Regions from separate parts of the Sporomusa aerivorans genome, predicted to be linked through region 2. Evidence: predicted binding sites of a transcription regulator. Region 2 holds the regulator's gene; each other region holds the start of a gene.

Region 1 (10,774 bases), 240 kb from region 2:
AGCCATAGACAGCCCGTAAAACTCAGTTTTACGGGCTGCTACATTATCATCAAAAACTATTATCCTAATAAAGCGGTGTTCAATAGCATCGCTGCTAACAAGAGTAATGAAAAGATAGCAGCACCGGCAGGTAGAAGAAAATCAGTAGCAAATAGGATTTCTTTCTCTGCTGTGGTTTTAAAATTACATTTTCTACATAACACATTGAATTGGCCTTATATACTTATTACTACCTAACATTTGCATGAAATTGCGGCTTTGATAACAGGAATCGCAATTACTCACATCTAGAATCCAGTATCATCTTGTTTTGGGCAAATATAGGCCGGCAGAGGGAGAGGGCTACTATCTGGCGGCCTATTTTGCCAAAGCTGTAACCTTAAATAATAAAACAAACTTACTCCATGTGGTATGAAAAAGATTGGTCTGTCATAGAATGTACAAGCAATCCATTCTGGGCAAGAAACCCATCCACTGGAGGTAGATCAGGTTGACGAAAAAAATACTAATTGCAGCAATACTATGTGTGGCTATGGCCAGTTATAGCCACAACTCTCATTCCCAAGGCCGGCTCGTATCAGAGACTTATATTGTTAAGACAGGTGATACATTATGGAAAATATCCGAACAATTCATTCAAAAAAACACATATGGCCCAAGGGATATCCGGGAATTTTATCATGGGATACTTGAAAATAACCAGGAACTATTTTCTGGCCGCCAACCAGGCGATATTTACCCCGGGGACAAGCTGGCAGTTAACTACTGGACAAGATAAGGATAAAGTTAGTAATAAACTATTTCATCATCAGAAGGGCCCGCAGATACAGTTATATTGCTTATTTGCGACCTAAAAAGAGCTGTGCTTAAGCATAGCTCTTTTTCCAGGATTTAATTTAATCTTCCAAAAACCGCATTAACTCTTTGTTGAATTTCTCCCGTTCATCATAGAAAGCGCCATGACCGCTAAACTTAAATGGAATCAACTCTGAGTTCTTAATAGCCTGATGCTGCACTTCGCCCAGTTGAAAATGAACTACTTGATCGTGAATACCATGAAGGATCAGTGTAGGCACATGTATTTCGCCCAGGTCAGAGAACAACACTTCCTCCAGCCAGGTTTGAGCAATGGCTATTGTCGACCAGCCGGCGGCTTCCAGTCCCAATTGGAAGAACCACTCAGAAAAGGGCTGAGTAATTTTCTGAAAAAAAAACGTCTCACCGAAACCTCTTAACATAGCCGGCCGATCGGTAGCGGTCTGCTCAATAAGTTTAACAACCTCTTCTTGGGTCAGCCCAAAAGGAAAATTGGGACGTCGAATAAGACTGGGCGCCGCTGCTGCAAACAGCGCCAGCTTGGCAACGCCATGACCGTTATGCCGGGCCATGTAGCGAATGGCAATAGCACCGCCTGTAGAATGCCCGGCTAAAGTTATCTCCTGCAAGTTCATAGCGTCAATGATACACCGGATATCATCGGCTAACCTGTCATAGGAATAGCCGCTCAAAGGCCTGTCAGAATTGCCAAAACCGCGGGTATCAACACCAATACAGCGATATCCTTCGCATGCCAGCTGATTAAACTGATATTCAAACATTTTGTGATTGGCAGGCCAGCCATGAATAAAGAGGATTGTCTCATAACCCTCCGGATTTAAATCTTCTACATATAATTTTACATTTTTCTCGACTTTGATGTAATAGCCCATGCAGTGCCCTCCATATCGTAACATATCTCCAAATCATTTTATTCACTGCGGTATAAAATAGTTACTTCCGGCTAAGAGAAACAACAGGCCTTCTATCCAATGATTGTTGGATAGAAGGCCTGCCGATTTTACAGAATAGACGATTGAATTTTTAGTTTTCCCTTACGGCTGTGTCTGGTCTCTTTTAACTGAAAGCCGGGATTACTTTTGGCTTTGGTTTTCGCCGGTAGGAGTCGCCATACCGTTTGCCAATGATGCTACATAGGATGAGGTTGCGGTGGAAGTAGTTGTCTGCTGACCGGAACTGGTAGTTTGCGCCGAAGCCTGCATTCTTTGCGCCATATCCGCTTCGCTCGGTGCCACCTTATCTGTCATGGAACCACTGACAGCATTTGTGTTATTATTGCTCAAAGCGTTCACCTCCGGCAATAGTGTTCCCCAAGTTACTGTTAAACTTTCTTGTTAGGGCACAATCCATACTCATAATAGTATTGTGATTATATGCCCAAGATGTTATACTATACTCATATATTCGATGTGATTATATTGATTTTGCTGGATATTATAATCATATCGTGAATGTGATTATGTGTTTTAATTGGGAGAGATGCAACAAGTGTACATTGAACATCGCAAGAACGGAACGTTTTACTTAAAAGACAGTATCTATAATTCTAAAACCAAACAACCCCAAAATACCTCCATATATCTTGGTTCTAATGCGCTGCAGGCTAAAGAAAAACTCAAAACACTAACGGAAGACCCGGCTTTATTGGCTCAGATTCCGGATACTGCGTTGTTTGAGATTGAACTGATTAAAGCCCTTAAGAGCCTAGAAAAGTTAAAAAAAGTAAAATCTCCCGCTTTAGCCCGGTTATTGAATGAATATGTTAATGACCTTTTAGCAGCGCAGCAATTCATTGAGTCGGCTAAGAAGGGCGTTATAATGCCTGCTGCCAATTGTTCCGGCTGCCTGTTTAAACAGGTAAATCACTGTAAGTATTTTGGCCATGACTTTACATATGGCGCAAAAAAATATAGAGATATCCAGCCGGCGCAATGCCTGGCCGCTGAACCCGGGCAAAACCCGTCACATACCGGTTCTATTAAATTGCCAAGGGACTTTAGAACACTATAATAGATTAATTTTTTCACAAAAACATACTATCGGGGTATGCTCGAATAAATATAATTAAATTACATCGGCAAAGGAGGCTGGAGACATGACTGACATCCTATACAAATGTAGTCACTGTGGTTTTATGCACAAGGCAGCGGACGGAAAGAAGCCGGACGCCTGCGAAAAATGCGGTTGTACGGATACACTCGTTTCAGTAGTTCAAGAACCCGGTCAGTTTGGTTGTGTGGGTAAATGAATTCAGCTATTCTTGTGAATTTGCTTAGCAGGTAAAAAAAAACTACCGGTATAGCCAGAGGCTGTCCCGGTAGATTTTTTTAGAATTTATAACTAGCGCCAAATCCAAGTCCGTCAATGGTTGAAAAACCATCTTGCTTATAAGATTTATAGCCTAAGTGTAAGGCCGTTTGATTGCTTAGATTGTAAGCTACCCCAGCCTGCCAGTCGGTTTCCATACTGTTTGTCGTCACCGAAGCGTAGCCGTCAAGTTTGGGAGCCAGGCTGGTATTTGCGCCAATTCCGTAAAACATTTTGTTAGGACCATCACTATAATCCCTGTTGCCGACTATAAGATGAACATTTCTGTCAAGCTTATAATGTGCATAGACATCAGTAGATTTTGTGTCATAACCCGGAATCGAATAGGAGTTTCTTTCTAAACCGAGAATAAATTTATCAGAAACGGCATTTTCCAGGTAAAAGCTATCGTTGTCAATATTGCCCCCGTCGTCCAGATTATAATGATTGTACCCGATTGCGGTTTGGCCTTTGTCTAAATCGGTAATTGGAGCAGCCAAACCGACACTGGCAACTAGCATGGCTCCTGTAAGGGCAGTCATAATTTTCTTTTTCATAATATATCCTCCTCGGCAAACTTGCTGTTATCACGATAGCCTGGTATGGATGAACAAAACCGGTTATCGAGTTATCCAAAGAATACCATGAAAGTATGACAAAAATGTGACAATGTTAGAACAAATCAGATAAGATATTTATACATAATACTATGGACAGAGCGTCTTTATGGTAGAGGAGAATTCTCTACGTTTGGTGAAATTCTTGAATGAAGCGAAGAGGAGGGAAGTGTCCATTGGAGAGAGTCAATTTTGCCGCAATTCCATCCATCAAGATAGGCCACATGCAGAATTTAAGCGCCGGGACGGGCTGTACGGTTATCATCTGCGACAACCCCACGGGAGCTGTGGGTGGAGTAGATGTACGCGGCGGTGCGCCGGGAACGCGGGAAACAGATGTGCTCCGGTCAGAAAACACAGTGGAGCGCATTAATGCAGTCTTGCTCGCCGGCGGCAGTGCTTTTGGTCTTGATGCCGCCGGCGGGGTAATGCAGTTTCTGGAAGAAAAGGGCATCGGCTATGATGTCGGCGTTACTAAAGTTCCTATTGTTCCCCAGGCTATCCTGTTTGATCTAACCTTCGGGGATCATAGGGTAAGACCGGATAAAATGATGGCTTACCAGGCCTGCCAAAATGCCTATAGTCAGACGCCCTGGACGGATGGTAATACCGGTGCCGGCGCCGGCGCTACGGTAGGCAAGATTAAAGGCATGGCATATGCGATGAAAGGCGGCCTGGGCTCCTGTTGCTACCGGCTGAAAGATTTATATGTCGGGGCAATAGTGGCGGTAAATGCATTCGGTGATGTAGTTTCTCCCGCCAATGGCGCCATTGTGGCCGGCGCATTACAGGCGGATAAAAAAACGTTTCTTAATACCGAAAGCTTCACAGTGACAATGGACAAGCCGGCAACTCCCAAGGTTACGCTGGAGAACACTACAATTGGCGTGATTGTTACCAATGCCCGGTTAACCAAACCCCAAGCCAATAAACTTGCAGCGTTGACGCAGAATGCCTATGCGCGCGTTATTCGCCCGGTACACACCATTCACGACGGCGACACGGTTTTTACCCTGGCCACCGCTGAGGTAACCGCCGATATGACCCTGTTAGGGATACTGGCTATAAGAGCCATGGAGCAAGCAATTGTCAGCAGTGTGCAGCAAGCTGCAACGCTCCACGGAGTACCGGGTGCGGCTGACAGGCGGAAGGCATACTAATTAATTGACGATAGCAGGGAAATTATTGCTTAACGATGAATATTTTAGTGTAAATAGCTGTAGGGAGGGGATGATATTCATGGCTAACTGTAATGAAGAAAATTGCACCTGTCCGAAAACTCAATGTGAGCGGCATGGCAAGTGCTGTGAATGTATTAATTTCCATCGGGAACGTGAGAATAAGGTGTTTTGTATGAGAGATCCGGCAGAAAGCAAATAACCGGCCGATTACACTGAACCGCCAGCATTTATGCTGGCGGTCTTTTGCATTTCCATTCCATTAATACCCAACTATATTACGCAGATTAACGGAGACAATATTTTTGGGGGTGATACTATGAGAAAGCAAAACCGCAATAACGAACAGTGCTGTAACCAGAAGGATAAAAAGAACCTTGAGTTCGCATGCGAGTTAACCAATGTAGAGGAACGCCGCAATGAAAAAGATTGTGGCGGCGGCTGCGGCGGTAAACGGTAGCCTTCTCGAATAGGTCAATCTCCATCTTCTCCAAACGGCGGTTGTTTACCGCCGTTTTTTATATGAAAAAATTGACTGACACAGCAAAACCTATTGGGCCGTCGTGTACACCAATATTTACTACCTGACCAGCGAAAAGACAAAAGCGCCTGATTTTAGATATCAGGCGCTTTTGCAAACTATCTGGCGCTGCGGGCCATTAAGCCGGCTACCTTACTGGCAAAACCAACAGGGTCTTCCGGAGCCAGTCCTTCTAAAAGCAGAGCTTGTCCATAGAGTAACTCGCAGTAGTCTTTAAAAGGTTCTGAATCAGGAGAAGTCTCGTATATATTTTTTAAAGCAGCAAATAACTCATGCTCAGGATTTAATTCAAGAATACGGCTGGCTTTAAAGGTTGTCTTCTGCATTTCGGAAAGAATTTGTTCCATGGAAAGGCTGATGCCGCTATCGCCGCTGACCAGGCATACGGCGCTGGACTTAAGACGGTTACTGATTTTCACATCAACCACTTTACCTTTTAACTGTTCTTTGACTGCTTTAATAAGCGCATCATTTTCCTTGGCTAATTCAGCAGTTTCTTTTTTGCTGTCATCTGCGCCGATATCCTCTAAATCCAGATCTCCCCGGCTAACCGACTGGAATTTTTTATCTTTATACTCATGCATTGCATCAATGGCAAATTCGTCCACCCGGTCGAAAAGGTAGAGAACCTCAATGCCTTTATCCTTAAGGATTTCCATTTGGGGCAGACGTTCAACCGCAACGCGGTCTTTGCCGGTAGCATAATAAATTACTTTTTGATTCTCCGGCATACGGCCTACATGATCCTTAATCGTCGTGAGTTCTTCCGAATGAGAGGAGGGGAAGAGTAATAAATCTTTGAGTTTGTCACGGCTATTGTAATCGGCATAAACCCCTGTCTTAATGGCCCGGCCATATTCTTGCCAGAACGTCTCATATTTGGGCCGGTCTTTATTCAGCATGGTTTCTAATGTTTTCAGGATGCTTTTTTCCAGGTTCTTGCCAACCAGTTTTAACTGCTGGCTATGTTGGAGAAGTTCACGGGATATATTGAGAGAAAAGTCAGGGGAATCGACAAGACCTTTAACAAAGCGGAGATACTCCGGCAGCAAATCCTGACAATTATCCATAATGAATACATTCCTTGAATACAGCCTGATTCCGGTTGTAGCTTCCCGCTGATAAAAATCAAACGGGGCATGGGTAGGAATAAACAGCAAGGTAGTATATTCCACAGCGCCTTCCACTTTGGAGTGAATAATATCTAACGGGTCTTCCCAGGCATGGAACATATTTTTATATAGCTGGTGGTATTCCTCTTGTGTGATGTCGCTTTTGGCGCGTGTCCATAGCGGTGTCATAGAGTTAAGAGTACGAACCTCGACGGTTTGCTTGGGCGCAGCGTCTTCAATCACTTTGCCTTCGGCATCTACCGGTTTTTCCTCTTTGTTAAAGTTCATTTTAATGGGATACCGGATATAGTCGGAGTATTTTTTAACAAGACTTTGCAGCGTATAATTACTCAGGAAATTTTCTTCCGGGTGCTCTGAGGAATAGAATTCCTGTTTAAGCGCAAGTACAATAGTGGTGCCCCGGAATTCCTTCTTACACTCTTCAATAGTATAAGTGCCATCACCGGTGGATTCCCATTTAACGCCTTTGGCTTGTCCGGGTGCGCGCGTGATCAATGTTACTTTTTCAGCTACCATGAAGGCTGAATAAAAACCGACGCCAAATTGGCCAATAAGCTCATTTTCAGCAACAGAACCGGCATTTTTAGCTTTTTCCAGGAAGACCTTGGTGCCCGATTTGGCGATAGTACCAATGTTTTCAACGACTTCATCCACAGTCATACCCATACCGTTATCGGCGATAGTCAGGGTATTTGTATTTTCGTCCGGAGTCAGAAATATTTCGAAATCTTCGTTTCCTTCCAGCAGCGCATGATTGGTAAGCGACTCAAAACGAATTTTATCGATGGCGTCTGAGGCGTTAGAAATAAGTTCCCGCAAAAAAATCTCCCGGTTGGTATAAATAGAGTGGACCATCAATTCCAGAAGCTGTTTTGTTTCCGCCTGAAATTCTCTTGTTTCTTTAACGATTGTTTCTTGTACCATTATAAACCTCCGCAATGTATAATAGGTAGTTCTCGTTAGCACTCAATATCAACGAGTGCTAATTCTATCTAAAATAATAGCCAAATTAGAAAACAAAATCAACAGTCCCAGACTATAAAAATGGTTCAAAACGCCATAAAATCAACAATATTTCTAAATCTCTCCATCTTCTGGCTCATAACGCCTTAATTTTTAAAATTAAATATATTATTGACAAACCTTATCATGGTTGTCTATAATGCAAATAAATAAATATCCACTCTCATCGTAAGGGGAGTAACTCGTTGGATGATGTCAACATACGGTGCCAAGAGGCATCTGGCGTTATCGTTGGTAAAACTACCAATAGTGAGACCTTCGGTATGTATTATTGCGTACCTTAGGTCTTTTTTGTTTTTTATGAGGAAAGGAGGCAAGCAAGGCATTTCGCTAATGTTACGGTTATACCATAGATCATTGTGTAATAATAAATAAACAGAAAGAATTTAAGGAGGCTGACAATGGATTTTTTTGGCACTATCGGGCCGGAATGGTTTATGGCCCTGGGAAGTATTTTGTTAGTAAATCTGGTATTAAGCGGTGATAATGCTGTTATCATAGCCCTGGCCAGTAAGAATTTGCCTGAACACCAACGTAAAAAAGCTATTTTGTGGGGCAGCGTAGGCGCCGTGGTTCTAAGAATTATTCTGACCTTTGTGGCTGCCTCTCTCTTAGATATACCTTATCTGCAGTTTCTAGGCGGTCTGGCCTTGTTGTATATTGCTGTTAGCCTGTTAAAAGATAATGATGAAGAAAGTGATTATGGCGAGGCTACATCGTATCGGGAAGCTATTAAAGTCATCCTGTTCGCCGACTTGATAATGAGTCTGGATAACGTTCTGGCTCTGGCCGCTATCTCGCAGACTGTACCTTCCGGTAAGTATGGTTTGATTACCGTGGGTTTAGCAACAAGTATTCCCCTGGTTGTGTTCGGCGCCCAGTTATTGATGAAACTAATGGACCGTTTCCCGGTTATTATTTATCTCGGCGCCGGCGTTTTAGGCTATGCGGCCGCCGAAATGATAGCCAGCGACAAAGCCATCGGCCCGCTGATCAGCGACTATACGCTGCTGCTGGAAATTGGGTTGACTTTAGGCGTCATTATCACCGGCTATTTTTTTAAATCGCGTTCTACAGAAAAAACCAGCCTGCACTAAAATCCGCAATCTCTCCCTGGCGATACTTTCGGCATGTTCGTTACATGCCATTGAAATTATAAATAATTTGTGCTATTACAGGAAGACAAGGGAAGCCGCCTGAGAAATAAGCTTTTCCAGACAGTCGTCGACATCATCCTTGATCAGGATTGACTACTTTTGCTGTATTTGCGGCTTGACGCTGGTACAGCAGGTAAAACCGGCTGAAGCCATGGCTTTAGCCGGTTTCTATTTCGTCACCATCATATTGCCCTAACACGTTAACGGCCTCAACGGCCGGCAGTTGTTCAACAGATCTGAGCTTGCGCTCGATAGCGCGTGTACGTACCGCGGCTGTATCAATTTGCCTGCTGGCCTGATCCAGCTTTTCCTTGGTTTTTTCCAATACATCGCCAAATTTGCCGAACTCCGTTTTTACCGCGCCAAGCAAATTCCACACTTCGCTGGATCGCTTTTCAATAGCCAGGGTACGAAATCCCATCTGCAGGCTATTAAGCAAAGCAGCCAGAGTAGTAGGACCGGTGACAGTAATCCGGTATTCACGCTGCAGACTGTCACACAGCCCGGGCCGGCGCAGCACCTCAGCATACAGACCTTCTACAGGCAGAAAAAGAATGGCAAAATCGGTCGTTTGGGGCGGATCGAGATATTTTTCTTTTATGGTTTTGGCTTCCTGGCGGATCCGCGTTTCCAACGCAGCTGACGCTGCAGCAGCTTGTTCGGCATTGGCCACTTCCTGGGCATCCAGCAAACGTTGATAGTCTTCCTGGGGAAATTTGGCGTCAATGGGCAGCCAAACCGTCGCTTCATGCTTATCCCGTCCGGGCAGTTTTACAGCAAATTCCACCCTGTCCTGACTGCCTTGCTTAGTAATAACATTAACGGCATACTGCTCAGGTGTCAGCACCTGCTCCAGCAGAGAGGCCAGTTGCATCTCACCCCATATACCGCGAGTTTTGACGTTTGACAGCACCTTTTTGAGATCGCCGACTCCGGCGGCTAAGGTTTGCATTTCGCCCAATCCTTTATGAACCTGCTCTAAACGCTCACTAACCAGTTGAAAAGATTCTCCCAGCCGCTTTTCCAGCGTGGCATGCAGTTTTTCATCAACGGTAGCCCGCATTTCTTCCAGTTTGCTGCTATTGTCCTGCTGGATGGCGTTTAGCCTGATTTCCACGGTTTCCCTCAGTCTGTCAAGCTTATGTTCATTAAGCTGCGTAAGCCGGGTAAACTTCTGATCATTAGTATTGGTAAAGTTATGCAGTTGCATGGCCAGTTCCTCACGCAAGGCCTTCGTGTTAAAGGTCTGTTCCTGGCGACTTTTGGCCAATTCATCCCGCAAAGCAGACTCTTGACGCTCCTGGTTATAAGCCAGCTGCTTCAGCGGAGTCAGGTCAAACTGCCCGTTTTTATTTACCTTTACCATTAAAATCAGCAGCATGAGCACATTAACGATAAGTAGTAAAACAGTAAGTACAGGTATTATTTCATTCATTTCTTCACTCCTTAAGTTCTGTTGTGGCTTGATATTCCAGACTAGTGGAATAAATTCCTTTCTGACAGCAAAAAATGCAGTACTTATTGGGTATAATGAAATAAAGGCAGGAGTTTTTTTATGGATAATAGAAAATAATCCCATAAGGGGTTTCATATAATGAATTAACCTTGCATAGGAGGATCCAAATGTCAAACAAACAACAAGTGATTGATGAAACTATTGAAAAGTATGAAAAATATATCAATCCGGCCATAGCAAAATTGTTTAGATTCATGGGCCTGTCAACCATCGAGTGGAAGGCCGAGGGTAATGTGATCTATGATGTTGATGGCAAAGAGTACATTGACTGCCTGGGAGGTTATGGCGTTTTCAGCCTGGGGCACCGGCACCCTAAAGTTGTCGCCGCTGTCAAACAGCAATTGGATCTTATGCCGCTGTCCAGTAAAGTCCTATTTGACAAACCAATGGCAGATTTGGCCGAACTGATGGCTGAAATTACGCCGGGTGATCTTACATACAGTTTTTTTGTCAACAGTGGCGCCG
Region 2 (10,774 bases):
CACCTTCACCCCAGGGCGCTTCTTATTGAAGTGGGTTCTCAGGAAAGCAGCAAAGAGGAAGCTGTACGCAGTATAGAAGTTTTCGGCGATGTTTTGGCAGAGATACTGGCTGAAAACCGTTAACAGCAATCAGGAGGTTTTTGTTTACGTGTCGGAACAGGTAAAGCCTGGTGATAGCGGTGTGATTGCCCGTGGCCTCCTGGTACTGGCAGCCATTGTGGTGATAGGTGTGGGAGTGGCTGAACACCAGTTGAATACACTCACACAGCGTCCTGAACAAGAACGGTTCTTTTACATTGGCCGTGATCAGGAGCATGTATATTCAGCCTATGTGTTAGGCCATGGACTATCACTGGGCAATTTATATCCATTATGTACTATTTCCCGCACAGACCATACTGTGGTGCTGCGTTTTGACAAATATGCACTTGTCGTACCCGCCAGGGTAGAAATTAACGGTGTGCAAGTGCTGCATTGGCTTGACATCTGGCGGCAGCAGTTTGTGGAGGAAGCTTTTGCGGTCAAGAAAAAGATTATGGAGTACTGGATAGAGCTTAAGCCTTATATTAAGGCTAACGTTCAAACTCTAAAAGCAGAGGTTCAGAGTATTATTCAACAAATTACCGACTAGCGGCGGGAATTCAGGTAGAGCTTGCAGTTAACGGGCGGCTGATGGTATAATTTATAGAAATATGTAAAAAACCAGATTTATACCAGGGAGGGGCCCCAGTTTGATGGATACAGCACATATTCGCAATTTTTCTATAATCGCCCATATCGACCATGGCAAGTCGACACTTGCAGACCGGTTGCTGGAATATACAGGAGCTCTCTCTGCCCGCGAGATGGAGGACCAGGTTTTAGATCAAATGGAGCTTGAACGCGAGCGTGGCATTACAATCAAGGCTCAGGCCGTCCGGCTGGCATATACTGCAAAAGACGGCGAAAAGTACATGCTTAACCTAATTGACACTCCGGGCCACGTTGATTTTACCTATGAAGTTTCCCGGAGCTTGGCAGCCTGTGAGGGGGCTCTGTTAGTAGTTGATGCTGCCCAGGGAATTGAAGCCCAGACCCTGGCCAATGTCTATCTGGCGCTGGAACATGATTTGGAAATTGTGCCTGTAATTAATAAAATTGATTTGCCAAGTGCTGAGCCCGAAAGGGTTAAAGCCGAAATCGAAGACGTAATCGGTCTGGATACTTCTGATGCCGTTCTGGCGAGTGCAAAAACCGGCACAGGTATTGAAGAAATACTGGAAGCAATTGTGAAAAAGGTGCCGCCGCCTGCCGGTAAGGCTGATGAACCATTAAGCGCACTCATTTTTGACTCGCATTTTGACTCCTATAAGGGTGTAATTGCCTATGTCCGGGTGATGAACGGGCATATCAAGCCGGGAATGAAGATTAAAATGATGGCTACCAATAAAATTTTTGACGTGACTGAGGTAGGAGTATTCAAACCATATCTCGCCAATATTGATGAGTTGGGGCCAGGTCAGGTCGGTTTCGTAGCCGCCAGTATTAAAAATGTAAAAGACACCCGGGTAGGCGACACAATAACAACTGCAGACCGCCCGGTAGCAGAACCGTTGCCGGGGTACCGTAAAATTACGCCGATGGTGTATTGCGGGCTTTATCCGGTTGACAGCTCCGATTATGAGAATTTGCGTGACGCCTTAGAGAAACTTCAGCTTAATGATGCTTCACTTGTCTTTGAGCCGGAAACGTCTATTGCGCTTGGGTTCGGGTTCCGCTGCGGTTTTTTGGGCTTATTGCATATGGATGTTATCCAGGAACGTTTAGAGCGCGAATATAACCTGACGCTTATTACCACTGCGCCAAGCGTTATTTACCGTGTGTTTGAGACCGACGGTGAGATCATTGAGATTGAAAACCCGTCAAAACTGCCGACTGTTCAGGAGATTGACCACATTGAAGAACCGTACGTTAAAGCAACGGTTATTGTCCCCAATGATTATGTCGGGGCAGTGATGGAGCTCTCCCAGGACAAACGCGGTGAATTTAAAGATATGAAATATCTGGATGCCAACCGGGTCATGATAACCTACCACCTGCCGCTCAGCGAAATAATCTTTGACTATTTTGACAAGCTAAAATCTTCAACGCGAGGATATGCATCCCTTGATTATGAACTTTTGGGTTATCAGACTTCAGCGCTTGTTAAACTGGATATTTTGTTAAACGGCGAGCCGGTTGACGCTTTGAGCGTTATCGTTCACCGGGACCGGGCTACCCAGCGTGGGCGTGCACTTGCAGAAAAACTAAAGGGCATCATCCCGAAGCAAATGTTCGAAATCCCTATCCAGGCTGCAATTGGCAACAAAGTAATTGCCCGTGAGACCGTTCGGGCAATGCGCAAAGACGTGCTGGCCAAATGCTATGGCGGTGACATTACCCGTAAACGCAAGCTGCTGGAAAAACAAAAAGAGGGCAAAAAGCGCATGAAGCAGGTCGGTAGTGTAGAAGTTCCCCAGGAAGCATTTATGGCAATTTTAAAGATGGATTAAGGTAAATCGCATGACTAAGCTTGGTTTATATGTTCATATCCCGTTTTGCAGGCAAAAATGCTTGTACTGTGATTTTTCCTCCTACCCGGGAACCGAACATTTATTTTCAGCTTATACTACCGCCTTGTGTCAGCAGATTGCTGACCAGGGCGGTAAGTTATGTAAGCCTGAGGTTGACACAATATATTTAGGCGGCGGTACACCGAGCATACTGCCTGTTCACTTACTGGAACAAATTCTGAAAAGTCTTTTTGCCAGCTTTGCTGTTACCGCCGGGGCGGAAATCAGTATGGAAGCAAACCCTGGTACAATATCCCGGGAGCAGCTATGTTTGTTAAAACAGGCGGGCATAAACAGGCTAAGTTTTGGCGTCCAGTCTTTTGACGATGAGCTGACCGCCCGGTTAGGCCGCATTCATAAAGCGTCCGACAGTATTGCGGCTGTAGAGCATGCATATGATGCGGGTTTTACCAATATCAGCATCGATTTGATGTATGGCCTGCCGGGACAGACGGCAGACGGTTTTCTTAATGAGCTTAAGCTGGCAGCTGCATTACATACCAGTCATGTTTCTGTATACGGTCTTAAGCTCGAGGAAGATACTCCGTTGGCTGCTCTATATGAGCAAGGGAAAATAACGTTGCCGGATGACGAGACAGAGGAAGCTATGTATGATGTCATGACCGAATTTTTGCCAAGCCAAGGCTTACAGCGTTATGAAATTTCTAATTTTGCCCGCAACGGTATGGAATGCCGTCATAACCTAAAATACTGGCATTATCAGCCATATCTCGGACTGGGAGCAGCCGCCCATTCCTTTATAAACAGGCAACGAACAAGCAATGCAGCCGGCATACAAGAGTTCATCGATGTAATCGCGGCTGGCCTGTCTCCGGTCGTTATGAGTGAGACAGTAGGCAGAGGAGACGCTATGGCTGAGTTTATTTTCCTGGCTTTGCGCACAACACGGGGAATGGAACTGGCCGCTTTTGCCAAGCAGTTTTCTGTTGATTTTTTTCATCACTTTGGTAGGAATTTTGAAAAACTACACCGGCAACAACTTGTCCAAGCCGATGATAAGCAAATTTGGCTTACTGAAAGAGGCATGAAGTTTGGCAATGTGGTTTTTAGCAGTTTTTTACCTGATTAGCCTGCCAAGAAACCCCTATACTATCTTGACATTGAGTCCGATGAGTGGTATTTTTTTAGTAGATGTTAGCACTCGATCGATATGAGTGCTAACAACAAGGAGGTGGAGTCGATGTTGGATGGAAGAAAACGGCAAATCTTGCAGGCTATTATTGATGACTATATATCCACCGCAGAACCGGTCGGCTCGCGGACGATTGCCCGTAAATACAATCTGGGAGTTAGTCCGGCCACTATCCGCAATGAAATGGCAGATCTAGAACTGTTGGGCTACCTGGAGCAGCCGCATACTTCGGCCGGCAGAATTCCTTCTGTTAAAGGCTACCGCTTTTATGTCGACTGTTTACTGGCGCCGCCGCAGATTTCTGACCGCGATATTCAGATTATTGACAATTGGTATCAGACCAAGGCTCGCCGGATTGATGAAGTATTTCAGGAGACAGTCAAGATTTTGTCGCGCATGACCCGCAATGTGTCCATGGTGCTGGCGCCGCAAGTCTCGCAGTGTACCTTTAAATACCTGCAGTTTTTGCCGCTGGATGAACGCAGGTCAATTGTCGTCATTGTCACCGATACCGGGCTTTTAGAAAACAAAATCATCGAAATACCGGAAGGGCTGAACCATGAAGAATTGAGCCGCGTAGCCAATGCGATTAATTCGCACCTGGGGGGGCTTTCTGTTGACCGGATAACCGCACCGGTGTTGCAAGATATTCAAAATGACATCCTGCCTGACCCTGCCTTATATGAAAGAGCAATCACCTTACTTAAGCATATTCTTACCGGCGAGAAAAATGAGAAAGTTTATCTTGGCGGCACGACTCAGATGTTGAACCAGCCCGAATTCAGGGATGTGGATAAGGTCAAAGGCTTGCTAACCATGCTGGAAGAAGACCGCTTATTGTGTGATATTCTTCATATGGCAAACAATGATGGTATAGTTGTAACCATTGGTCAGGAGAATAAATATACAGGCATCCATGACTGCAGTGTTGTCCAGGCTACTTACCGTATTGACGGTCAGGTGGTAGGGACTGTTGCCGTGCTTGGTCCGACCCGGATGGAATATGGTAAAACCATGTCTGTGTTAAAATTTATGCAGCGCCATTTGGGAGAAATTTTGGAAAAGTACAAAGTACTATAGATGGGAGGAACTACATGAATTTAAAGCAAGCTGGCAGCGGTGCCGATGTCGACGAACGACTGGCAGCCTTATTAACCAATGCCAATGCTGTCCGGGCAATTACGGCTGCCGTTGAGGGCACAATCGGTCCTAAAGGGCTGGATACTATGCTTGTTGACCGTTTTGGTGAAGTTATCATTACTAATGATGGCGTTACTATCTTAGATAAGATGGATGTTAATCATCCGGCGGCAAAAATGCTTATCAATACAGCCAAGGCTCAACAAGCCGAAGTAGGGGATGGCACTACGACAACTACTATTATGGCCGGGAGTCTGGTGGCCGAGGGAGTAAATCAAGTCATGCGCGGCGTGCCTGTCGCCCGGGTAATTGAAGGTATAAAATACGGTGTGGCCCGGGTTCTGGAGGGAGTTAAAGAACGTGCCCGCTCTATTACCGAAGTCGATGATCCCATCTTACGCAGTATTGCCATGATTGCCGGACGGGAACACGAGGATATTGCCGATTTGGTTGTGGAAGCGGCAAAACTGATCGGGGTTGAAAAACTTACTGAGCATAACTTTAAACTATCTGATATCATTACTGCTGAAGCCGGTGCTGATAACGAAGTTTTTCTGGGAGTTATTGTTGATCAGGAGCGTATGACCCAGGAAATGCCTGAAGAAGTTAGAAATGCCAGGCTGCTTTTGATTGATGATGCCCTGGAGCCGGAAGAGATTGAAGATGAGGCTCTGAGCACAGAAGCAGGCTTTAAACGCTATATAGAACTGCAGGATGAGTTTAAAACCAATGTGCAGAAAATTGTCGACTTGGGTATCAATGTTGTCATGGTTGACAGGGGTGTACATAGCGCAGCCGAGGAACTGCTCACAGACGCAAATGTCATGGTAATCGAACGGGTATCTGCAAAAGATCTGCGACGGGTGGCTGACCACACCGGAGCACGCATGATAAAAAGGACCGGCCTCAAAAAAGAACCGGTTGATATTGAGAAATATCTAGGTGCCGCTGAAAAAGTATATCAGGATGAAAAGCTTGAACAAGTCCGTGTTATTGGCGGTAATGGCAAACCTATGGCTACCATCTTGGTAGGAGCGGCTACTGAAGAAGTGGTAGGCGAGAGGGAACGAATCGCCAAAGACGCCGCGTCCAGTGTGCAGGCTGCTGTGAAAGGCGGCTATGTGCCGGGCGGTGGTTCTATTGAAATTGCAATGGCGCGGAAGGTTAACAAATACCGGGAAAATCTCAAAGGCATGGCTGCTTATGGTCTTGATTGCGTGGCCAACGCTCTCAAACAGCCTTTATCACAGATCGTGGAGAATGCCGGCTTTAATCCGCTGGAAAAGGTGGAAGACGCAGTTACTGCCCAGGCCGCGCAAAATTGTGATTCGCTGGGAGTCGACTGTGACACCGGTGAGGTGACCGATATGCTGACGCGGGGGGTTATCGACCCGGTTCCGGTAAAATTGCATGCTATCAAGGCAGCAGGAGAAGTAGCTGTAGCTATTTTACGCATAGATACTATTATTAAGAAGAAAGAAGAAGGCGCCAATGCGCAAAAAGCCGGCGGCGCCGATAATGGTATGCCTGATTTCTAACAATTGGAGGTGGAGAATATGACAAAAAAAGAGCAGGAACAAGGACAGAAAGATATCCAAGAGGAAATCGCGACAGAGAAAACGGTTTCCGAAGATAATCCGGAAATTTGTTTTCAGCCTGATGCTATAAATCAATTTATGACAGCATTGGATGAAAAAAGCCGCCTTCTCGACGAGATGACTGACAGGTATAAACGGCTACAGGCTGATTTTGACAATTTCCGCCGGCGGACCCGCCAGGAAAAAGAAGAATTGTCAGCCGTTGTAGCTGAGCGGATTGTTTGCGAACTGCTGCCTGTTGTTGATAATTTTGAACGGGCGACAGCCAGTACTGCGACTGATGTGGAAACATTGTCCACGGGAGTGCAGATGATTTTCCGGCAATTAAATAATGCCTTGTGTCAGTTGGGTGTAGAACCGATTAATGCAGTGGGAAATTTGTTTGACCCAACGCAGCATGAAGCGGTAATGCGGGTGGAAGACGCCTGCCAGCCTGAGGGCATGATTGTGGAAGAGCTGCAAAAAGGCTACAAAATTAACGGACGGACAGTCCGTCCCAGTATGGTAAAAGTAGTAGGAAATTAATTAAGGTTATTTACTTAAGGAGGAAATTAACGATGGCAAAAGTAATTGGTATTGACCTTGGTACTACCAACTCATGTGTGGCTGTAATGGAAGGCGGCGAGCCTGTTGTAATTCCAAATCCGGAGGGAAGCCGTATTACCCCTTCAGTAGTAGGTTTTTCCAAAAATGGCGAACGTCTGATCGGACAAATCGCCAAACGTCAGGCCGTATCGAATCCTGATGGCACTGTCAGCTCTATCAAACGCCATATGGGAACAACATATAAAGTTAATATTGAAGGCAAGGACTACACACCGCAGGAAATTTCGGCTATGATTCTGCAGAAGCTTAAAGCAGACGCCGAGGCTTATCTGGGCGAAAAAGTTACCCAGGCTGTTATTACTGTTCCTGCCTACTTTACTGACAGCCAGCGCCAGGCTACCAAAGACGCCGGTGCAATCGCCGGCCTTGAAGTACTCCGTATTATTAATGAACCTACGGCTGCTTCGCTGGCCTATGGGATGGATAAAGGCAATGACCACACTATTTTGGTATATGACTTAGGCGGCGGCACCTTTGACGTATCTATCCTTGAGTTGGGAGACGGCGTCTTCGAAGTTAAAGCAACCAGCGGCAACAACCGTCTGGGCGGTGACGACTTTGACGAGCGCGTTATGAACTGGCTGGTTGCCGAATTCAAAAAGGAACAAGGAATTGACCTGTCAAACGACCGCATGGCTATGCAGCGTCTGAAAGAAGCTGCCGAAAAAGCCAAAATTGAATTATCAGGCGTTCTTACCACCAATATTAACCTCCCGTTCATTACCGCCGATCAAACAGGTCCAAAACATCTTGACCTAAACTTAAGCCGGGCAAAATTTGATGAACTTACTGCCGATCTGGTTGAAGCTACCATGGGCCCAACCCGTCAGGCTTTAAGCGATGCCGGTTTAACGGCGAAAGATATTGAAAAAGTAATTCTTGTCGGCGGTTCGACCCGTATCCCGGCAGTTCAGGAGGCCATTAAAAAATCGCTGGGTAAAGAACCGCATAAAGGTATTAATCCTGACGAGTGCGTTGCTGTGGGGGCAGCTATTCAGGCAGGCGTGCTTGTCGGCGAAGTTAAAGACGTATTACTGCTCGACGTAACGCCGCTTTCCCTTGGCATCGAAACGTTAGGCGGGGTATTTACCAAGATTATCGATCGTAATACTACGATTCCGACATCGAAGAGCCAAACTTTTTCGACGGCTGCCGATAATCAGCCTTCTGTTGATATCCATGTTCTGCAGGGCGAACGCGAAATGGCTTCGTACAATAAGACCCTGGGCCGTTTTGAACTCTCGGGCATTCCGCCTGCTCCCCGTGGCGTACCCCGTATTGAAGTTACCTTTGATATCGATGCCAACGGTATTGTCCATGTATCCGCCAAAGATTTAGGCACGGGCAAAGAGCAGAAGATTACCATCACTTCTTCCGGCGGTCTTGATAAAGACGAAGTAGCAAGAATGGTCAAGGAAGCCGAGTCACATGCCGCTGACGATAAAAAACGCAAGGAAGAAGTAGAAGTACGCAACAATGCCGATTCTTTGGTATATAATGCAGAGAAAACCATTAAAGAATTTGGCGATAAAGCAGATAAAGCCCTTGTGGAAAAAGTCCAGCAGGCTGCTGATAAATTGAGAGAATCTTTAAAAGGCAGCGATATTGAGGCCATTAAGACAGATACCGAAGCTCTTACCAAACCGCTTTATGAATTATCTGCTGCCATGTATCAGGCCAATGCTCCGGCTGAGGGGGCCCAGCCTAGTGGTCCGCAAGACGGCGCACAGGGAGCGCCTAATGATGACAAAGTTGTTGACGCTGAGTATAAAGTAATGGATGATGACAAGAAATAAAAAAGTTTGGGATGGTGTGAAGTGAGTAAGCGAGACTATTATGAAGTGCTGGGTGTAGCCAAGAATGCGTCTGAAGACGAGTTGAAAAAGGCGTATCGCAAACTGGCCCGCAAGTACCATCCTGACGTAAATCGCGATAACCCCAAAGAAGCCGAGGAAAAGTTTAAGGAAGTCAATGAAGCTTATGAAATTCTATCCAATGCTGAGCGCCGGGCGCAGTATGACCAATTTGGTCATGCTGCGTTCGATGCCGCTAGCGGCGGCGGTGGCTTCGGCGGTTTTGGCGGTAGCGCCGGCGCCGGTGGATTTTCTGATATTTTTGACATGTTTTTTGGTCAGGCGGGCTTCGGGTTTGGTGGCGGACGGCAGAACGGGCCTGAGCGTGGGGCCGATTTACGATATGATATGGAGATTAGTTTTGAGGAAGCCGCTTTTGGTTTAGAAACCGAAATTCAGATACCGCGGACGGAAGATTGCAGCGCATGCCAGGGATCGGGTGCTGCGCCGGGAACACATCCTGAAACCTGTCCTGACTGCCGGGGGACCGGCCAGGTTCAGGTTACGCAGAATACCCCGTTTGGACGAATGGTAAATGTCAGAACCTGTGAACGTTGCCACGGGGAAGGCAAAATAGTCAAGACACCGTGTACGGAGTGTAGTGGACGGGGTAAAAACCGAGTCAAACGAAAAATTAAAATCAAAATTCCCGCCGGTGTTGACAATGGTTCACGACTTAGGGTGGCCCATGAAGGCGAAGCAGGACAACGCGGCGGCTCTCCCGGGGACTTATATGTTTATCTTTTCGTAAAACCGCACAAACTGTTTACACGGGAAGGCAATGAAGTTATCTGCGAAGTTCCGATTAATTTTGTGCAGGCAACCCTGGGCGATGAAATTGAAGTGCCAACCCTTGACGGCAAAGTCAAGCTTAAAATACCGGAGGGTACACAAACAGGCACAGTTTTTCGCATAAAAGATAAAGGAATACCCCATTTGCGCGGTCATGGACGCGGCGATCAGCATGTCCGGGTGAAATTAATTACTCCGAAAAAACTGTCTGACCGCCAGAAAGAACTTTTACAAGAGTTTGCTAAAGCCGGCGGCGCAGAGCCGACGGCTGAAGAAAAAGGCTTCTTTAAAAAGTTTAAAGATGCCTTTGGTGTGTAATGTAATTGGCTAATTGAAGTTTAAGGGGCGATGGCGCATGAAATGGGCTGAAATCAGCATTCAAACCTCCCATGAGGCTACGGAAGCAGTAGCCGATATTTTCCATGACCTGGGCGCAAGCGGGGTTGTAATCGAAGACCCCGAACTAATCAATAGCTACCGGCGTTCAGGAAGCTGGGATTATTGCGACATCCCCGAGGAATTGGATACAGAGGTTGTAACTATTAAAGCATATTTGCCTGTTGATGATCTTCTGGATGACAAACTGCGAGTTTTTGAAGACCGTGTCAACAGGTTGCAGGAACATAATCTTGACAAAGGCCGCGGCTGCATTAACTGCCGGGAAGTCCAGGAAGAAGACTGGGCTTCTTCCTGGAAAGAATATTTTCATCCTGTAAGGGTAAGCGAACATATTGTCATAAAGCCGTCCTGGGAAGAATATTTGCCGGTAGAAGGCGATATTGTTATCGAGTTGGATCCAGGCATGGCTTTTGGAACAGGAACTCATCATACGACTGCGATGTGCGTTCGTTTTTTGGAAGAGGTAATCAAGCCGGCAGATACTGTTTTTGATGTCGGCACCGGTTCCGGCATATTGGCTGTGGCTGCGGCCAAGCTGGGGGCTGCCCGGGTCCGCGGGGTTGATCTGGATTCGGTGGCTGTGAGAGTTGCTAAAGAAAATGCAGCATTCAATAAAGTCACGGAGACTGTTGATATTACCCA
Region 3 (10,774 bases), 1.1 Mb from region 2:
CAAACTATGCAGCTTACTATTTATCATGCGACCAAGGATGCTATGTATCTTGTGCCGGAAACTCATAAAGTGCCGGTCAACAGCCATCCGGCCCGCACCGCTATTGAGCTTCTTATTGCCGGCACTAAGAATGCCAACCTGGTAGGCGTGATGCCGCCGGGGGTAAAAGTAAAGAATGTCACGGTTAAAGACCACGTTGCTTACGCCGATTTTGACGATAAGCTAATTAAAAAAGGTAACGGCGGATCGGTTAGTGAGATTTTGCTGGTAGGAGCTATTGTCAATACTCTTACTGAGTTCCCTGATATCCAAAAGGTGCAGATTATGGTTGACGGCAAAAAGATTGATACCATTACAGGACATCTTGACGTCAGTGAGCCGCTGAGCCGCTCAGAGCAGATTATAAAGAAATAAGAAAGACGGCAGTTCTTCAACAGAAGAACTGCCGTCTTTTATCTCTCAGTTCTCATTATGTTTTAATGCCAGGCCGTGTTTGCGCAATTTTTTCAATACAGCCGTATGCGATAAGCCTAATACTGCCCCCAATTGACGTGAGGTAGTATGGCTATTCATAGCCTTAATAAGCACATCGCGTTCAACCTCTTTGATGATCTGCTCTAAGGTACGGTTGCAGGCCGGTGCGGTAGAGGTGCTTGGCGGTGTGTAGTCCTGGTCAAAAATGATATGTTCACCCAGAATTATGTCGCCGGAAACTATATTGACGGCGCGTTCAATGACATTCTCAAGTTCGCGGATATTGCCGGGCCAATGATAGTTGCACATTTTTTCCAAGGCGGTCTGGCTTAGGTCGTCCACGTTCTTATGGAGCCGGGCTGCACACCGCTTTAGGAAAAACTGTACCAAAAGCGGTATATCATCGCGCCGTTCCCTGAGCGGCGGAATAAACAGCGGAATTACGTTAAGGCGGTAGTAGAGGTCTTCACGGAAGATACGGTTGGTAATCATGTTCTCCAGGTTACGGTTGGTAGCCGCCAGAATGCGGACATCAACCGGGAGTTCCCGTGTGCCGCCGATACGGCGTACCTTTCCCTCCTGTAATACGCGGAGCAATTTGGCCTGCAGGTGGGAGGGGATTTCCCCGATCTCATCCAAAAAGATGGTTCCGCCATTGGCGAATTCAAACAGGCCCTGTTTGCCGCCCTTGACAGCGCCGGTAAATGCTCCGTCTTCGTAGCCGAATAGCTCACTTTCCAGCAAGGTATCCGGAATGGCGGCGCAGTTTAAAGGGACAAATATTTTGCTGCTCCGGGGAGAGGCGGCGTGGAGCGCCCGGGCAATCAGTTCTTTACCTGTACCGGTTTCCCCGCGGATCAGTACGGTTGATTCCCCTTTGGCAATAGATTTGGCCAGAGTGACTACCCGCTGCATCGCCTGGCTGGTGTACAAAATTTCGTCAAAGGTTATCTGCAACTGGCCAGTCACAGTATAAACCAGTTCGCGCACAGCACCGATATCCTTAATAATGGTCACAGCGCCGATAATGCGGCCGATTCTGTCGATAATGGGGCGTCCGCTTGATAAATAGTGGCTTTTGGTCTGTTCCAGGACAATTTCCCGGTTGTTATACAGTGTGCCGTATTTTAAGGTATCGAGCAAAGGACTGTCGGCGGGAAATATTTCTTCAAACTGACGGCCCAGGACATCTTTTGCCGGTAAGCGGACAATTTTTTCGGCGGCAGGATTGTATTGCGTAATTCGCCTTTCCAGGTCTATCCCGATAATGCCTTCACTCATGGAGGTTAATACGGCATTAAGCTGTTCGGAACGCACCTGGTGGGGCATAAGGCTTATTTCGGATATTGCCGTAACCTGCGGGATAGAACTAAGTTCATGCAGAAGAGTCTGTTTTTCGGCCGGAGTAAGTGCCTTGATTTCCAGATAGATTGTGCTGATCTCCAGTTCCATGGAAATAATGTTGAGCTGGCGGGTGGCCAGTATCTGTGAAACGTCGAGGACAAGGCCGAGTCTGTCGATATTGGTTATTCTTAGGCGCAGGTTATCCATCCGGAGACCTCCTGGCATTTAAAGCTGTTGAGAGATAAATTTGCTGTTGACGGTATTAAATCCTTTGTTGCATACAACTTTTTTTCTGGTTGTGGTATACTAGCCTTGCAGGAAATGCCTGCATAAAAGAGAAATTATTAGAAACATTATGCAGCCATAGAGGGTGAGGTTTCCGATGAGTGAACTTAACAAACTGGGCGAATTTGGCCTGATTGATTTAATTAAAGAAGGTACGATTCATGATACTGGCAGCGTGGTTGTCGGTATTGGTGATGACTCTGCCGTGTTGTTGCCGACCCCCCGTCAACTGCAGCTTCTTACCACAGATATGCTGGTTGAGTCAGTGCATTTTGATTTAGCGACAACAACACCGTGGCAGCTTGGCTACAAAGCCATTGCCGTGAACTTAAGCGACATTGCCGCGATGGGGGGGATACCCCGTCATGCCGTAATTTCCGTTGCCTTACCCCAGTCAACGCCAGCCGAATTTGTGGTCAACCTCTATAAGGGGATGAAGGAAATATGCCGGGAGTATGGTGTTAATATTGTTGGCGGTGATACCGTTTCGAGCCCGCAGGGGATAGTTATCAACGTAACGGTGGCCGGTGAAGTCGAGCCGGCTAATTTGGTGCGGCGTTCCGGCGCTCAGCCTGGCGATATTGTAGCTGTTACCGGCTGGCTGGGAAATTCGGCGGCAGGCTTGGAGTTACTTAATGTTAATGACTGGGAAGAATTTGATTTTGCCTGGCCGTTAGTCACTTCGCATTTAACGCCGCAGCCGCAGGTGAAGCTTGGCCAATTGGTGGCCGCTGCCGGTGCTACCAGCATGGATGACATTAGCGACGGACTGGCCAGCGAGGCTCACGAGATAGCTAAAGCCAGTAATGTAGGGATAAAAGTGTATGCGGAGCAGATTCCGCTGGCTCCTGAACTCAAAGAAGCGGCGCAGGTGCTGCGTAAACCGGTGCTTGAGTATGCTTTGTACGGCGGCGAGGATTTTCAACTGGTATTTACTATGGAAAGCAGCAACTTTGCAGCCTTGCTGGCTGCGTACCCCGATTTGCCGCTGGCTAAAGTCGGCGAGGTGGTTGACGCCAGCCAGGGCGTGAGTCTGGTGGACAAGACCGGCTATGCCGAAGCATTGGAGGCCCGCGGTTATAATCATTTTCGTGAGGCGGAAGAGCCGCCTCTGTCATTTGAAACAACTTCGCCGGAAGGAACGCATACCTTTGGCGAGATTCTGGCCGGTGTACTGCAACCAGGTGATGTATTATGCCTGGCGGGGGATCTTGGGGCCGGCAAGACGCTGCTGACACAGGGGATTACCGCCGGGCTTAAGGTTGCCGGCCAAGTGGCCAGCCCGACTTTTACCGTACTTAATGTTTACGAGGGAACCACTGCCGATGGCCGGGATCTCCCAATATATCATTTTGATTTATACCGTCTAGAACATCCGGCCGAACTGGCTGAAATTGGCTTTGATCATTATGTGGATGCCGGCGGTATTGCTATTATTGAATGGCCGGAGAAATTTGCCGAGTTTCTGCCGGAAAAACACCTTTGGCTGTCATTAAAGCAAGGGGAATCTGCCACTGGGCGGGTTTTTGAGCTTTTGCCAGTAGGTGCGCGGTACAGAGAGCTTTGTGAGGAGTTGAAACAGGTTGCCCATTCTTGCGATTGATACGGCTACCCTTGTGTCCAGTGTGGCCATTGCCACACCTGATACACTGGTTGCTGAACTTACGATTCAAACCCGGAAAACCCATTCTGAGCGGCTGATGCCGCATATCGCCAGTTTGCTCGAAATGGCGGAAATGCCGCAGTCCAAGCTAAAGGCCGTTGCCATTAGTATCGGACCCGGCTCATTCACCGGGCTTAGGATTGGTCTGGCAACAGCCAAAGCGTTTGCTTATGCGCTTAATATTCCGCTTATCGGTGTGCCTACCCTGGCCGCGCTGGCGTTTTCGTGCCCCGCTCCGGGCTGTATTCTGGCGCCTATGTTAGATGCGCAAAAGGGGAATGTCTATTTAGGGATCTACGAATGGCAGAACCGGTCTATTGTGGAGATAGAACCTCCCCAGGTAGTGGCGTTTGCCGGAGCGCGCACCAAGTTGGCGCAACTGGGACGTCCTGTGCTGATGCTGGGAGAGGCTGCTGCGCAGTATGCCGCAGAAATTCCTGAGGCCGCGCCGCCCCATGTGATCATGCCCCGGGCCGGCAGTGTCGCCGTTCTGGCCCAGCAACTGTACGCTGAGGGAGTCCGGCATGATGTCAATACACTGGAACCGCTATATATCAGGCGTTCAGAGGCCGAAGAATTATGGGAGCGAAGACAAGCCCGGGAGTGCCGCTGATGGCCGAATTCAGTATCCGGCGTATGCTGCCGGGGGACATTGACACAGTTTTGACAGTGGAACGGCAGGCGTTTTCCACCCCCTGGTCACGCGCCGCTTTTGAGGAAGAAGTATACAATAATGAATTGGCGCATTATCTGGTGCTGGTGGCTGACGGTCAGGTTGTGGGCTATGCCGGTTTCTGGCTGATTGTTGACGAGGCCCATGTCACCAATGTCGCGCTTATGTCTGAATATCATGGCTGCGGCCTGGGCTCCCTCTTATTAGAAAACATGATACTTACGGCCAAAGTTCTTGGGGCTGCAAGCATGACGCTGGAAGTTCGGCCCAGCAACGCAGCCGCGCGTAACCTGTACTCCCGCCGCGGTTTCGTCGAACGCGGCATCCGCCCCAACTACTATGCCGAACTAAACGAAGACGCCATCATCATGTGGCTGGATAATCTATAAAAAAGAGGAGGCTACGTGATAGATTCGCAGCCTCCAAGGGTGATTGTGTAAAATAGCATATGCACTAGCGCGTGAAAGGGTGATAACGAAAATACAGGTCGTGCCGCATCTTTGACGAAGGTGTAAGCCTGATGTTACCCTTATCCAGCCGAAAGTTATACTTTCTATCAGGACAAAAGTACAGGGCGGCTGCAGCCGCCCTGTACTTTAAAATCTATTGGAGAGTAGATTCATACTGCTCGATCATTTTGCGAACCATATGACCACCTACACGACCGCAGTCGGCCGAGGTCATAGTTGACCAACCCTGGCTACGAACGCGCTCGGAAATACCTAACTCGTTAGCAACTTCCATTTTCATGCGGTCAAGAGCGTTCTCGGCACCGGGATTTACAGGTTTATTCGAGCGTGCCATATTCAGCACCTCCTTTCGCGGACGGTATCTTGTTGTCCTGGTTTTAATTTGCCTTACTTTCAACATTAAAATACATTCGTAAATCATGTAATAATTAGCAGACATAAGACGGAGGTTTGCCTTTATGACTCAAAACGTAACGCTGGCTTTAGAAACAAGCTGTGATGAAACTTCCGCAGCCGTTGTCTCTGACGGGCGGACAATCTTAGCCAATATTATTTCCTCACAAATTCCCACACATCAAAAATTTGGCGGCGTTGTGCCGGAAATTGCTTCCCGTAAACATATCGAGAATGTGATACCTGTCATTGACCAGGCTTTAACTGCAGCCGGGACTACGCTGGCAGATGTGAATGCCATTGGTGTTACCTACGGGCCCGGTTTGGTAGGAGCGCTGCTTGTCGGGGTGGCTACAGCCAAAACGTTGGCGTTTGCTCTGAATAAACCGCTTATAGGCGTAAACCATTTGGAGGGCCATATTTTCGCCAACTTTTTAGCGCACCGGGAACTAAAACCACCTTTTGTGGCCTTGGTAGTTTCCGGGGGGCATACTTCCCTGATTCATCTCAAAGATTATAATGACCTTGAACTCTTGGGGCAGACCCGGGATGACGCAGCTGGCGAGGCCTTTGACAAAATTGCCAGGGTAATGAATTTTCCTTATCCCGGCGGACCGCATATCGACAAGACGGCCAGAGAGGGCAATCCGGAAGCCATAGCCTTTCCGCGTGCTTTTAACGTACTGGAAGGCGAGAACCGGTTTGCGTTTAGCTTCAGCGGTTTAAAATCAGCCGTGTTGAACTATTTAAACAGCGCCGGTCAGCGCAAGGAGGAAATAAGCATTCCTGACGTGGCGGCAAGTTTCCAGGCTGCCGTTGTAGATGTTCTGGTTAGAAAAACAATAGATGCCGCAGAGTATACAGGGACAAGTAAAATCGTACTGGCCGGCGGGGTTGCGGCCAATTCGTCACTGCAGGACAAGCTTACGGCAGAGGCCGCAAAAAGAGGGCTTTCACTATACTATCCGCCAGCTGTTCTTTGTACAGATAATGCTGCCATGATTGCCTGCCGGGCGTATTATCAATTCCTGGCCGGGGATTTTGCCGATCTGAACTTGAATGCCGTTCCTGCTCTCAAATTGGGATAATACTCATGTGGAAAACCAAACAAACTACAATTGTGGATAATGTGGGTAAGTTTTGTTATGGGAGTGTTAATTCGGTACTAGCCCTGGGGTTTGCCTGTGTATAATGCTGTGGATAATGTGGATAAATCCGGGGATAACTATGGCGTTTTTTGTGGATAAAGAAAGAAATTGTAACTTTGTAAATTTATGACCAGATAACAAGGAATTTTTCAGCTTGCAGTTGAATACATGATTGATTAACAGCTATAGGTTTTGCTTTAGTGGAACGGGGGAAGTTTCTATATGGGTGTAGCCGCCGATATATGCCGGAAAATGACAGCTTTGACTGCTGCCCAAATGCAAATTATTGATAACACGGCCAGCGTATTGGGTTTGGCTGCTGATTTAGCTCATGCTCAGGTTACGTTGTATGCGCCGGCCCGCAGCGAGAATTTTTTGGCCATTGTCGCTCAGGCTAAGCCTAACACCAGTTATATTGAGTTTAAGACCAATATCCTGGGCAGTACGGTGCAATCCAGTGAAGAACCATTGGTATGGAGGACTTTGCTTTCCGGTACCAATATAGCCGGACAGCGGGAGTGGGAGCTTGGCATGGATGCGCTGGAAATGCGTGTTTATCCGATTGTGGATTCAGACGGCAAAACGATAGCGGCTGCCAGTTTTGAAACCAATAACCAGGAGGCTGTTGCCGACGGGCACGGCATGCTGGTGGAAACAGCCAATATGCTTTTAAATATGGCGACGGTTTCCCCGCCGCTAGGCCCTAAAATGTACCGGCCGCTGGGCACCCGGGATGGCATTGTTATTATCGATGAACGCGGATACGTGATTTTTGCGAATTCGGCTGCCGAAGCTATCTATAAAGTATTAGGCATTAACCGGGTTGTCGGCAGACGGGTGTCTGACAGACAGGTTAACATGCGACTGGCGCAGCAGGCGTTTGCCTCCGGTCAATCGCTGGAAAAGGAAATTGAGGCTGGCAATATGATTTTAGTCCAGCGGGCAATTCCTGTTTTTGCCAGCGGACTGGCAGTACGGGCTGTATTTATTATTGCCGATGTTACCGAGCTTAGAAAAAAAGAAAAAGAACTGCTGGTAAAGTCGGCAGTCATACAGGAAATACATCACCGGGTCAAGAATAATTTGCAGACAATTGCCAGTTTGCTCAGACTGCAGGCCAGACGCACCAAAACCCCGGAAGTAAAAGCGGCGCTTAGGGAAAGCGTCAACCGGATTTTAAGCATATCGGTTGTTCACGAATTTTTGTCCCAGCAGGACAGGGAATTTATTGATGTGGCGGAAGTCACTAGAAACATCCTGGATTTGGTCATTCAAAATATGCTTGAGCCGGATTTTAACATTGAGACAGTGCTTAATGGCCAAACCGTCATTTTACCGTCTGAACATGCCAGCAGTTTAGCATTAGTTATTAATGAACTTATTCAGAATTCCATTGAACATGGCTTTGTCGGTCGCAAAGAAGGGTTAATCGGTGTGGACATTGCGACAACACCTGAGACCTATCAAATAGATATTTACGATGATGGTATTGGCCTCCCTAAGGATTTTAATCTCCAGAATACCAATAGCCTGGGGTTACAAATTGTAAGGACATTGGTGGAAAGCGACCTTGGGGGTAAATTCCGCCTATTTTCCCGTGCCGGCACCCACGCTTTTATTACCATTCCCCGGCAGATGGAAGGCGCTAAAGAGGCGAAGGAGGAATAACATGGACGCTTTGCGGATAGTAATTGCTGATAATGAATCAATCATACGCATGGATTTAAAAGAATTATTAGAAGAAGCCGGACACACTGTAGTGGGGGAAGCCCCTGACGGTTTGAAGGCAGTTGAATTAGCCCGCAAATACCGGCCCGATCTTGTCATTATGGACATCAAAATGCCGGAGATGGATGGTATTACAGCGGCCAAAATTATTTCTAACGAAAAACTCTCGCCAGTGTTGCTTTTAACTGCTTTCAGTCAGAAAGAGATTGTGGAAAAAGCCAAAGACTCCGGTGTTTTAGCCTACTTAGTCAAGCCTGTCAAAGAAGCGAATTTGTTTCCGGCAATGGAAATTGCCTTATCGCGGTTCCAGGAATTCGCCGAACTGGAACGTGAACTGGAAGAAGTAAAGAATTCACTGGAAACCAGAAAAGTCCTTGACCGGGCCAAAGGCATTCTGATGGATGCCTACAGTTTGACCGAAAGCGAAGCCTATCGTCGCATTCAGCAGTACAGTATGAGCAAACGTAAATCGATCCGGGATGTGGCGGCCGCTATTGTGGAATCTGCGACACGCAAAAGATAAATAGGCGATTTTCTTTCAGGGCAGAGGACTGGATGTCTCTGCCCTGAAAAATTTCTTGCTTTTTTTAAAAAAAATACGTATTTTTGCGTAAATGCACTTGATTTTTTTAAGCGAATTTTATATTATAAATTATGGAATTAGCACTCAACTTAAGCGAGTGCTAACAAAAAAGCTAAAATATTAAACACACCATAAAGGGAGGTTCTTTACATGATTAAGCCATTGGGCGACAGAGTTGTGATTGAAGCTTTGGCAAAGGAGGAAGTTACTAAGAGCGGGATTGTTCTTCCGGACACAGTCAAGGAGAAGCCGCAAGAAGGTAAAGTTGTGGCCGTTGGTTCAGGCAAAACATTGGAAAATGGCCAAAAAGTTGCCTTGGATGTTAAGTCTGGCGACAAAGTGATTTTTTCCAAGTACGCTGGAACTGAAGTCAAATTCGATGGCAAAGAATATCTCATTATCAGTGAAAGAGACATCCTGGCTGTAATCGAATAATCAGCTAATATTATAAAGCGAAAGGTAGGTAATACATAAATGGCTAAACAAATTTTGTTTGATGAAGAAGCACGCCGCGCACTCGAGAGAGGTGTAAACGCGCTGGCTAATGCTGTTAAAGTTACCTTAGGACCTAAAGGCCGCAACGTAGTGCTTGACAAAAAATTCGGCGCTCCGGCCATCACTAATGACGGCGTAACAATCGCTCGCGATATCGAACTGGAAGATCCGTTTGAAAATATGGGTGCGCAGCTTGTTAAAGAAGTTGCTACCAAAACCAATGATGTTGCCGGTGACGGTACCACTACAGCTACCCTATTAGCTCAGGCTATGATTCGCGAAGGCATGAAAAACGTAGCTGCCGGGGCCAATCCGATGATCATCAAAAAAGGCATCCAGCAAGCTGTTAACGTACTTGTCGATGAAATTAAGAAAAGCGCCAAAAAAGTGGAAACCAAAGACGCTATTGCTCAGGTCGCTTCCATTTCGGCTGCTGACGAAGAAATCGGCACACTGATTGCTGAAGCTATGGAGAAAGTCGGCAAAGACGGTGTTATCACTGTTGAAGAATCCAAGACTATGGGTACCGACCTGGATGTTGTTGAAGGTATGCAGTTTGACCGCGGCTACATCTCGCCGTACATGATTACTGACCCTGACAAAATGGAAGCTGTGCTGAACGATCCTTATGTTTTAATTACCGACCGTAAAATTGGCGCTATCGCCGATTTGCTGCCTGTACTTGAAAAAGTAGTTCAACAAGGTAAAGAACTACTGATCATTGCTGAAGACGTAGAAGGCGAAGCTCTGGCTACCTTGGTTGTAAATAAACTCCGTGGCACCTTCCGCGCCGTTGCCGTAAAAGCTCCTGGCTTTGGCGACCGCAGAAAAGCTATGCTGGAAGATATCGCTATCATTACCGGCGGTGCTGTTATTACCGAAGAACTGGGCCGCAAACTTGACAGCGTAACTATGGAAGATCTCGGTCGTGCCCGTCAGATCCGCGTTTCCAAAGAAGAAACCACTGTTGTTGACGGCAGCGGTGCAGCCGATGAAATCAAAAAACGCGTTAACCAAATTCGCGCTCAAATCGAAGAAACCACTTCCGATTTCGATAAAGAAAAACTGCAAGAGCGCTTGGCTAAACTCGCTGGCGGCGTTGCCGTTATCCAAGTTGGCGCGGCTACCGAAGTTGAACTCAAAGAGAAAAAGCTGCGCATTGAAGACGCTTTAAATGCAACCCGCGCTGCTGTTGAAGAAGGTATTGTCGCCGGCGGCGGTACTACTTTCATCGATATTCAAGCCAGCCTGGAAAGCCTGAAACTTGCCGGTGACGAACAAACCGGTGTTCAAATCGTAAAACGCGCCATTGAAGAACCAGTTCGTCAAATTGCTGACAATGCCGGTCTGGAAGGCTCCGTTGTCGTAGAAAACGTTAAGAAAGCCGGCAAAGGCCAAGGTTTCAACGCTCTGACTGAAGAGTATGTTGACATGATTGCAGCCGGTATCGTTGACCCGGCTAAAGTTACCCGCTCCGCACTGCAAAATGCTGCCAGCATTGCAGCTATGGTGCTGACT

What was found. Region 2 encodes HrcA, which represses chaperone genes, less so after heat shock. Its sites were predicted from a motif close to TGTTAGCACTCNNNNNNNNNGAGTGCTAACA; they were not measured.
Region 1: the regulator HrcA is predicted to act here: its motif matches at 7,571-7,601, upstream of htpG (molecular chaperone HtpG).
Region 3: the regulator HrcA is predicted to act here: its motif matches at 8,837-8,867, upstream of groES (co-chaperone GroES).

Annotation. Positions count from the first base shown of each region.
Region 1 covers NZ_CP156926.1:3,495,718-3,506,491, forward strand. The annotation lists gene SATMO3_RS16685 (LysM peptidoglycan-binding domain-containing protein) at 491-778, shown strand; gene SATMO3_RS16690 (alpha/beta fold hydrolase) at 897-1,709, opposite strand; gene SATMO3_RS16695 (hypothetical protein) at 1,911-2,120, opposite strand; gene SATMO3_RS16700 (hypothetical protein) at 2,326-2,847, shown strand; gene SATMO3_RS16705 (hypothetical protein) at 2,933-3,085, shown strand; gene SATMO3_RS16710 (hypothetical protein) at 3,165-3,701, opposite strand; gene SATMO3_RS16715 (P1 family peptidase) at 3,938-4,921, shown strand; gene SATMO3_RS16720 (hypothetical protein) at 5,259-5,399, shown strand; gene htpG (molecular chaperone HtpG) at 5,579-7,537, opposite strand; gene SATMO3_RS16730 (TerC family protein) at 8,038-8,733, shown strand; gene SATMO3_RS16735 (DNA recombination protein RmuC) at 8,951-10,228, opposite strand; gene SATMO3_RS16740 (aminotransferase class III-fold pyridoxal phosphate-dependent enzyme) at 10,417-10,774, shown strand, end outside.
Region 2 covers NZ_CP156926.1:3,253,391-3,264,164, forward strand. The annotation lists gene spoIIP (stage II sporulation protein P) at 1-123, shown strand, start outside; gene SATMO3_RS15405 (hypothetical protein) at 149-631, shown strand; gene lepA (translation elongation factor 4) at 735-2,531, shown strand; gene hemW (radical SAM family heme chaperone HemW) at 2,542-3,681, shown strand; gene hrcA (heat-inducible transcriptional repressor HrcA) at 3,793-4,824, shown strand; gene SATMO3_RS15425 (TCP-1/cpn60 chaperonin family protein) at 4,839-6,422, shown strand; gene grpE (nucleotide exchange factor GrpE) at 6,441-7,007, shown strand; gene dnaK (molecular chaperone DnaK) at 7,040-8,884, shown strand; gene dnaJ (molecular chaperone DnaJ) at 8,906-10,051, shown strand; gene prmA (50S ribosomal protein L11 methyltransferase) at 10,089-10,774, shown strand, end outside.
Region 3 covers NZ_CP156926.1:2,184,949-2,195,722, forward strand. The annotation lists gene SATMO3_RS10010 (GerMN domain-containing protein) at 1-414, shown strand, start outside; gene SATMO3_RS10015 (sigma 54-interacting transcriptional regulator) at 460-2,025, opposite strand; gene thiL (thiamine-phosphate kinase) at 2,201-3,706, shown strand; gene tsaB (tRNA (adenosine(37)-N6)-threonylcarbamoyltransferase complex dimerization subunit type 1 TsaB) at 3,687-4,379, shown strand; gene rimI (ribosomal protein S18-alanine N-acetyltransferase) at 4,379-4,828, shown strand; gene SATMO3_RS10035 (alpha/beta-type small acid-soluble spore protein) at 5,043-5,243, opposite strand; gene tsaD (tRNA (adenosine(37)-N6)-threonylcarbamoyltransferase complex transferase subunit TsaD) at 5,368-6,390, shown strand; gene SATMO3_RS10045 (sensor histidine kinase) at 6,673-8,118, shown strand; gene SATMO3_RS10050 (ANTAR domain-containing response regulator) at 8,120-8,701, shown strand; gene groES (co-chaperone GroES) at 8,912-9,196, shown strand; gene groL (chaperonin GroEL) at 9,236-10,774, shown strand, end outside.